DNA from 2 places in the Phenylobacterium sp. LjRoot219 genome. Region 2 is predicted to be linked to the other one. Evidence: predicted binding sites of a transcription regulator. Region 2 holds the regulator's gene; the other holds the start of a gene.
The links. The regulator HrcA, encoded in region 2, represses chaperone genes, less so after heat shock. The targets are predictions, from matches to a motif close to GTTAGCANTCNNNNNNNNNGANTGCTAAC.

Region 1 (4,412 bases), 3.3 Mb from region 2:
CGAAACTCCGACAGATCGGTGCGGTGCTCCGACAGCCCCGTGCGATGGCGCGAAAGGTTGGTGCGATAGTGCGAGTACTCGACCGAGGCCTGGTCGGCGCTGTCGCCCTGCACGTCCGGGATCGGCGGCAGCGGGCTCAACACCACGCGCGGCGGCCGGACCGGCTCCTTGTCTGAAGACGTGGATGACATCTCCGCCTCCGCCCTTGTGAACGGCCCCACCCTCTCCGCCCCCGACCCGGCCGGCTATCCGTCGAATCCCTGACTTCGCCCCCGCCCCGCGCCGGGGCGCGGCGGCGTCTCAGGGCGCCGCGCCGCCTTGGGGCTCCGGATTTCGCCCGATGGCCGGAACGGAAAGGCCATGATGTCCTCGCGCCTCAACCGCCCCAGGGAGCGCGACCATGGCTGACCCGATGCCGTCCTGGCGTGAGGGCGAGGCGAAGACCGCCATCCTGCAGTTCGTCGCCGCCGTGACCACGGCCGGTTCGCCGGACTTCACGCCCGAGGGCGAACGCATCGCGGTGTTCGACAACGACGGCACCCTGTGGTGCGAGCAACCGGCCCAGGCCCAGGTGCTGTTCGCCCAGGCCCGCGCCGCCGAGCTGGCCGCCGCCGACCCGTCGCTGAAGACCCGCGAGCCGTTCCGCGCCTTCCTAGCGCACGACATGGCGGCGATCCGCGCCCTGGGCAAAGAAGGCGTCATGGCCTTCGCCTTCGCGGTCCACGCCGGCATGACGGTGGAGGCCTTCGACCAGGTCGCCCGCGACTGGCTGGCGCAGGCGAGCCATCCGATCTTCAAGCGGCCCTTTACGCAGATCATCTACCAGCCGCAGCTCGAACTGCTGGCCTTCCTGCGGGCCAGCGGGTTCAAGACCTTCATCGTCTCCGGCGGCGGCGTCGACTTCATGCGCGCCTTCGCCGAGCAGACCTACGGCGTGCCGCCCGAGCAGGTGATCGGCAGCTCGGTCAAGCTGCGCTTCGACCCGGCGGACGACGGCCCATGTCAGGTCACCAAGCTGGCCGAGCTCAACAGCTTCGACGACCGCGAGGTGAAGGTGCAGAACATCGCCCTGCACATCGGCCGCCGGCCGATCCTGGCGTTCGGCAACTCCGACGGCGACCTGGCGATGATGCGCTACACCGTCTCCGGCCCGGGCCGCCGGCTGGCGCTGCTGCTGCACCACGACGACGCCGCGCGCGAGGTCGCCTACGACCGCGAGTTCCGCTTGAGCCCGCTGGCCGAGGCGCTCGACCACGCCGACCGCTACGGCCTCCGCGTCGTCAGCATGGCGCGCGATTGGGGGGTGGTGTTTCCTCCGCAGGTCTAGATCCTCCCCCTCAGGGGGAGCATCTACGTCCTAAGCCGCGCGCCGCGCCGGCCGGGCGAGCCGACGTTCGGCCTCGCCGATGTAGTCGCGGGTCACCGGGACGGCGTCGACCTTCTTGGCCAGCTGCAGCTGGAAGACCATGTGGTCGCGGTGCCGGAAGGCGATCTCGCTGTAGCAGAGATAGAGCTCCCACATCCGGCAGAAGCGCTCGTCGTAGAGTTCGGCGATCTCCGCCCGCTGCGCGGTGAAGCGCTCGCGCCAGGCCTTCAGCGTCTCGGCGTAGTGCAGCCGGAGCACCTCGACGTCGGTGACGATCAGGCCGGCCCGCTCGACGGTGGCCAGCACCTCGCTCATCGCCGGGATGTAGCCGCCGGGGAAGATGTACTTGGCGATCCACGGGTTGGTGAAGGACGGGCCCTCGGAGCGGCCGATCGAATGGATCACCGCCACGCCGTCGTCCTTCAGCAGCCGGGCGATCTGGTCGAAATAGGCCTGAAAGTTCGGCCGGCCGACATGCTCGAACATGCCGACCGAGACGATCCGGTCGTAGGGCCCCTGAACGTCGCGGTAGTCGGTCAGCGAGAACTGCGCCCGCCCGGCGAGCCCCGCCGCCTCGGCGCGCGCCTGCGCGGTGGCCAGTTGCTCGCTCGACAGGGTGATGCCCTCGGCCTGCACGCCGGTCTCCTCGGCCAACGTCAGGCTCAGTCCGCCCCAGCCGCAGCCGATGTCGAGCACCCGCTGGCCCGGCTCCAAAAGCAGCTTGGCCGCGATGTGCCGCTTCTTCGCCAGCTGCGCCTCCTCCAGGCTGGCGTCCGGCCGCTGGAAGTAGGCGCAGGAGTACTGCAGGTCGGAGTCGAGGAAGCGGCGGTAGAAATCCACCGACAGGTCGTAGTGATGGGCCACGTTGCGCCGCGCCGCGGCCCGCTGGTTGGCCTGCAGCCGCCAGTCGCGCCACCAGCGCTCGAGCAGGCCGGCGCGGTAGAAGGGCCGGAGCCTGACGTTGCGGCCGATGATGTCGGCGAAGTCGTAGATGCCGCCGCGCTCGAGGACCAGGCCGCCTTCCATGTAGGCCTCGCCGACCGCCAGCGACGGGTTGGTCGCGATCCGCGTCGCCCAGCGCCGGGAGCGGATGGCGATCACCACCGGCGGGCCGGAGCCGTCGCCGAGCTTGAGGTCGGCCGCGCCCGGCAGGCGAACCGTCAAATCGCCCTTCCGCACCATCTTGCGTAGCAAGGACTGCAGAGCCATGTGCACCCCAATCGTCCCACCAAGGATGGAACGATGCACAAAAGCCGAGGTTCCCTGAACGTCATTTCATGAGTTCAGTTCCACGAACCGGGGACGGACCGGCCGGCTCGCTTGACTCCCGCGCGGCCCCTTCTTAATTCCCTCGCGTCGTTAGCACTCAGGGGCCCCGACTGCTAACAGAGTTAATCGGGACCCCTGGCGGCGCTGCGGCGTCACCATTCCAACCGTCTCGAACGGAGAAAGAGCATCATGGCGTTTCGTCCTCTGGGAGATCGAGTCCTCGTCAAGCGCGTCGAGGAAGAAGAGAAGACCCGGGGCGGGATCATCATCCCCGACACTGCCAAGGAAAAGCCGCAGGAAGGCGAAGTCGTCGCCGTCGGCCCGGGCGCTCGCGATGAAAGCGGCAAGGTCCAGGCCCTCGACGTGAAGGCCGGCGACCGCATCCTGTTCGGCAAGTGGTCCGGCACCGAGGTCAAGCTCGACGGCAAGGACCTGCTGATCATGAAGGAAAGCGACATCCTGGGCGTGCTCGAGGCCTAAGCGGCCCCGAAATCGGCCCCACCGCGGACCGTTCGCACCCCTCACAATTTTAGAAAAGGACGCCAACCATGGCTGCCAAAGACGTTTATTTCTCCTCCGACGCGCGCGACCGCATGCTGCGCGGCGTCAACACCCTCGCCAACGCGGTGAAGGTGACCCTCGGCCCGAAGGGCCGTAACGTCGTCATCGAAAAGTCCTTCGGCGCCCCGCGTTCGACCAAGGACGGCGTGTCGGTCGCCAAGGAAATCGAACTGACCGATCGGTTCGAGAACCTCGGCGCCCAGCTGATCCGCGAAGTCGCCTCGAAGACCAATGACAAGGCCGGCGACGGCACCACCACCGCGACCGTGCTGGCGCAAGCCATCGTCGTCGAAGGTCTGAAGTCGGTGGCCGCCGGCATGAACCCGATGGACCTGAAGCGCGGCGTCGACAAGGCCGTCGCCAAGGTCATCGAAGAGATCAAGTCTTCGGCCAAGAAGGTCTCGGCCAACAGCGAGATCGCTCAGGTCGGCACCATCTCCGCCAACGGCGACACCGAAGTCGGTGAGATGATCGCCAAGGCGATGGAGCGCGTCGGCAACGAAGGCGTCATCACCGTCGAAGAAGCCAAGACCGCCGAGACCGAACTCGACGTCGTCGAAGGCATGCAGTTCGACCGCGGCTACCTGTCGCCGTACTTCATCACCAACGCCGAAAAGATGGAAGCCGACCTCGAAGAGCCGCTGATCCTGCTCTTCGAAAAGAAGCTCTCCTCGCTGCAGCCGCTGCTGCCGGTGCTGGAAGCGGTGGTCCAGTCGGGCCGTCCGCTGCTGATCATCGCGGAAGACGTCGAAGGCGAAGCGCTGGCCACCCTGGTGGTCAACAAGCTGCGCGGCGGCCTGCGGGTCGCGGCGGTCAAGGCGCCGGGCTTCGGCGATCGCCGCAAGGCGATGCTGGAAGACATCGCCATCCTGACCGGCGGTCAGCTGATCAGCGAAGACCTCGGCATCAAGCTCGAGAACGTCTCGGTCGAAATGCTCGGCCGCGCCAAGAAGGTCACGATCACCAAGGAAAACACCACGATCGTTGACGGTTCGGGCGACAAGGAAGGCATCGAAGGCCGCGTTGCGCAGATCAAGCGTCAGATCGAGGACACCACCTCGGACTACGACCGTGAGAAGCTGCAAGAGCGTCTGGCGAAGCTGGCCGGCGGCGTCGCGGTGATCCGCGTCGGCGGCGCGACCGAAGTCGAAGTGAAGGAAAAGAAGGACCGCGTCGACGACGCCCTGAACGCCACCCGCGCTGCGGTGGAAGAAGG
Region 2 (4,412 bases):
CGGACAATGTCGGGCGGCTGCGGCTGATCGGGCTGATGCTCGCCGCCCTCGAGCTTGGCCGCTACGTGCTGTGGGCGATCAGCGGCTGGCTGCCGTGGGTGCGCGACGTGCGGCCGAGCTTCACCCTGACCGCCTGGTTCTCAGTGCTGGTGGTGTTCGTCCTGGCGGAGGTGTTCCGCGAGGGCGCGCGCCTGCGCCGCGAATCCGAACTGACGATCTGAGCCGCCGATGCCGATCCGGATCCGTCTCGACGAAATGCTGATGCAGCGGCGGATGTCGCTGGTCGAACTGGCCGACCGCACCGGCGTCAGCGCCGCCAACCTGGCGGTGCTGAAGTCGGGCGAGGCGCAGGCGCTGCGCTTCTCGACCCTGTCGGCCCTGTGCCGCGAGCTCGGCTGCGCGCCGGGCGACCTGCTGGTCTTCGAGCCGGGGCTGGAGACGGTGATCGAGGACGAGCTGTAGTCACTCCGTCATCACCCGGACAAGCCGGGTGATGACGACAGTGGAAGGGCCTCAGCCGCCGGTCGCGACCCGCTGGGCGATGCAGAGCTCGCCGATGCCCTTGCGGGCCAGGCTGAACAGCGCCTCGAACTCGCCCTCGCTGAAGCCGCGCTTCTCGCCGGTGGCCTGAATCTCGACGATGTCGCCCTTGCCGGTCAGGACAAAGTTGGCGTCGGCCTCGGCGTTTGAGTCTTCCTCGTAGTCGAGGTCGAGCACCGGCGTGCCGGAGAACACCCCGCAGCTGATCGCCGCGACCTGGTCGAGGATCGGATCCTTGGTGATGATCCCTTCCTCCAGTAGGTAGCGGGTGGCCTGGCGCAGCGCGACCCAGGCGCCGGTGATCGCCGCGGTGCGGGTGCCGCCGTCGGCCTGGATGACGTCGCAGTCGATGGTGATCTGCCGCTCGCCGAGCGCCTTCGGGTCGACGATCGCCCGCATCGAGCGGCCGATCAGGCGCTGGATCTCCTGGGTGCGGCCGGACTGCTTGCCCTGCGCCGCCTCACGCCGGCCGCGGGTGTGGGTCGCGCGCGGCAGCATGCCGTACTCGGCGGTGACCCAGCCCTGGCCGCGGCCGCGCAGGAACGGCGGCACGCCTTCTTCCAGGCTGGCGGTGATCAGCACCTTGGTGTGGCCGAAGCTCGCCAGGCACGAACCTTCGGCGTAGCGGTTGACCCCGACCTCGAGGGTGACGGCGCGCAGCGCGTCGGCCGTGCGTTCGGAAGGGCGCATGCGGGAACTCCTTAGGTGCGACGCGTCTTGCAAGCTGGAAGGCCGCGCTTATCCTAGATCGAACAGGTCCAGTCCATGGGCGCTCACCGGTCGACGCCGCAAGCTGACGTGAACACGCCGATATTCGCCCGCGGGCCCTCGTTGGCCGAGCTCGATGAACGGGCCAGGGATATCTTTCGACGTATCGTCGAGAGCTACCTCGACACCGGCGAACCCGTCGGTTCGCGCACCCTGTCGAAAACCGGACTGTCGCTGTCGCCGGCCTCGATCCGCAACACCATGCAGGACCTGACGCAGCTCGGCCTGCTGGGCGCCCCGCACGTCAGCGCCGGCCGCCTGCCGACCCATGCGGGGCTGCGGCTGTTCGTCGACGGCCTGCTGGAGGTCGGCGACGTCGCCGCCGAGGAGCGGCGCTCGATCGAGGCGCGGCTGCGCGCCCACGGCCGCAATTTCGAAGACGCCCTGAACGAGGCCAGCGCCATCCTCTCCGGCCTGGCCGGGGGCGCGGCGATCGTCGTCACGCCGACCCGCGACGCGGGCGTCAAACACGTCGAGTTCGTCGCCCTCGGGGTCGAGCGCACCCTGGCGATCATGGTGTTCGAGGACGGCACGGTGGAGAACCGGCTGATCCGCCTGCCGGCCGGGGTGACGCCGTCGGCTCTGCAGGAGGCGTCGAACTTCCTCAACGCGCGGCTGCGCGGCCGCACCCTGGTCGAAGCCCGCGTCGACCTCCGCGGCGAATTGGACCGCGCCCGGCAGGATCTCGACACCACCGCCGCGCGGCTGGTCGAGGACGGGCTGGCCGCCTGGAGCGGCGGCGACGGCGAGGATCGCGCGCTGATCGTCCGCGGCCGGGCCAATCTGCTGGAGGCGCCCGACGCCCTGGAGGACCTCGAGCGGGTCCGCTCGCTGTTCGACGATCTCGAGCAGAAAGAGCAGCTGATTCAGCTGCTGGACGGGGTCCGCGACGGCGAGGGCGTGCGCATCTTCATCGGCGCCGAGACCAGACTCTTCTCGCTTTCGGGTTCCGCCGTGATCGCGGCGCCCTATATGACGGGTTCGCAGCGGGTGCTGGGGGCGATCGGCGTGATCGGCCCCGCCCGCCTGAACTACGCCCGGATCATCCCGTTGGTGGACTACACCGCCCGCGTGCTTGGCCAGGTGATGAACGCTTAAACTCGCGAGCCACGTACCCCATGTCCGAAGACCAGACGCCCGCGCCGGAAGACCAGGCGCCGGCCTCCGAGGCCGCCCAAGGCGACGCTTCCGAAGCGCTCCGCGCCGAGAACGCGGCGCTGAAGGAGCAGCTGCTCCGCTACGCCGCCGAGGCCGAGAACACCAAACGCCGCGCCGAGCGCGAGGCGAACGACGCCCGCGCCTACGCGATCCAGAAGTTCGCCCGCGACCTGCTGGGGGTGGCCGACAACCTCGGCCGCGCGCTGGCGCACGTGCCGGCGGATCACGACGATCCGGCGGTGAAGAACTTCATCGTCGGCGTGGAGATGACCGAGAAGGAGCTGCAGGGCGGCTTCGAGCGCAACGGCCTGAAGAAGATCGACCCGGCGAAGGGCGAAAAGTTCGACCCGCACAAGCACCAGGCGATGATGGAGCAACCCGGCAGCGACGTGGCGCCGGGCGGCGTGATCCAGGTGCTGCAGGCCGGCTATGAGCTGCTCGGCCGGCTGCTGCGCCCGGCGATGGTGGTGGTCGCCGCCAAGGTCCCCGGCGCCGCGCCGGACGCCGCGGGCGGCGCCAACCCCTACGCCGCCAACGACGAGGACGCCGGCGGCGGCTCGGTCGACACGCGCGCCTAAGGCTGAAGCTCCTCCCCCGCTGGGGGAGGTGTCGGCGCAGGCCGACGGAGGGGGTTTCAGCCGCCGAGCCGGCGGGCTTCAACCCCCTCAGTCCCTTCGGGACAGCTCCCCCTCAGGGGGAGCATTTCGCGGCTCCGAACCCGCGTTAACCTTTGCTTCATCACCCCCTCTTCCCCGCCTCGTTTTTTTGGCTAATGTCGCAAGTCCCCTCCAGTCGGGGGGCGCCGAGCGCATGATTCGCGCCGGCGCAGGCGCGAGCGGGACCAAGGCATGAAGCTGACGATTGAACGGGCGGCGCTTCTGAAGGCGCTGGGGCACGTGCAGAGCGCCGTCGAGCGGCGCAACACCATCCCGATCCTGTCGAATGTGCTGCTGTCGGCCGAGCGCGACCGGCTGACCTTCTCGGCGACCGACCTCGACCTGGAGATCATCGACGAGGCCTTCGCCCAGGTCGACCAGCCGGGCCAGATCACCGCCCCGGCCCACACCCTTTACGAGATCGTCCGCAAGCTGCCCGACGGGGCCGACGTCTCGCTGACCTTCTCCGGCGAGGACCCGCGCCTGACGGTGCAGGCCGGCCGCTCCCGCTTCAGCCTGCCGGTGCTGCCGGCCGGCGACTTCCCGGTGATGTCCGCCGACGGCCTCGGCGAGCGCATGACGGTCGACGTCAACGACCTGATCCGGCTGATCGACAAGACCCGCTTCGCGATCTCGGCGGAAGAGACCCGCTACTATCTGAACGGCCTCTACCTCCACACCGTCAGCGACAACGGGGTGCAGAAGCTGCGCGCCGTCGCCACCGACGGCAGCCGGCTGGCGCTGGCGGAAATGCCGGCCCCCGAGGGCTCGGCCGGCGCGCCGGGGGTGATCGTGCCGCGCAAGACCATCAACGAGGCCCGTCGCCTGCTCGACGACGCCGGCGAGAGCGTTGAGCTGGCGATCAGCGCGCAGAAGGTCCGCTTCGAGCTGAACGGCGCGGCGCTCACCTCGAAGGTGATCGACGGCAACTTCCCCGACTACAGCCGGGTCATCCCGAAGGACAACACCCGCATCGTCCGCATCGACGCCAAGCTGTTCGCCAAGGCGGTCGACCGGGTCGCCACCATCTCGGCGGAAAAGAGCCGCTCGGTGCGCATGGCGATCGAGGCCGGCCGGGTGGTGCTGACCGTCCGCAACATGGAAGCCGGTCAGGCCGTCGAAGAGCTGGAGATCGACTACGACGGCGACTCCTTCGAGCTGTCGTTCAACGCCCGCTACCTGATGGACATCACCGACCAGATCTCCGGCGAGATGGCCGAGCTGCGCTTCGGCGGTCCGAACGACCCGGCGCTGGTGCTCGATCCGGCCGACGCCGACGTCCAGTACATC

Region 1: groES (co-chaperone GroES) is a predicted target of HrcA. The motif match lies at 2,725-2,753, and genes of this name have one in related genera.

What each region holds. Positions count from the first base shown of each region.
Region 1 covers NZ_CAXUQI020000001.1:3,392,063-3,396,474, forward strand. Annotated here, with positions in the region: gene ACSQ14_RS16595 (YidH family protein) at 1-191, opposite strand, end outside; gene ACSQ14_RS16600 (HAD family hydrolase) at 401-1,327, shown strand; gene ACSQ14_RS16605 (class I SAM-dependent methyltransferase) at 1,358-2,575, opposite strand; gene groES (co-chaperone GroES) at 2,825-3,115, shown strand; gene groL (chaperonin GroEL) at 3,184-4,412, shown strand, end outside.
Region 2 covers NZ_CAXUQI020000001.1:112,585-116,996, reverse strand. Annotated here, with positions in the region: gene ACSQ14_RS00540 (DUF2975 domain-containing protein) at 1-221, shown strand, start outside; gene ACSQ14_RS00535 (helix-turn-helix domain-containing protein) at 229-462, shown strand; gene rph (ribonuclease PH) at 514-1,230, opposite strand; gene hrcA (heat-inducible transcriptional repressor HrcA) at 1,306-2,406, shown strand; gene grpE (nucleotide exchange factor GrpE) at 2,427-3,044, shown strand; gene dnaN (DNA polymerase III subunit beta) at 3,315-4,412, shown strand, end outside.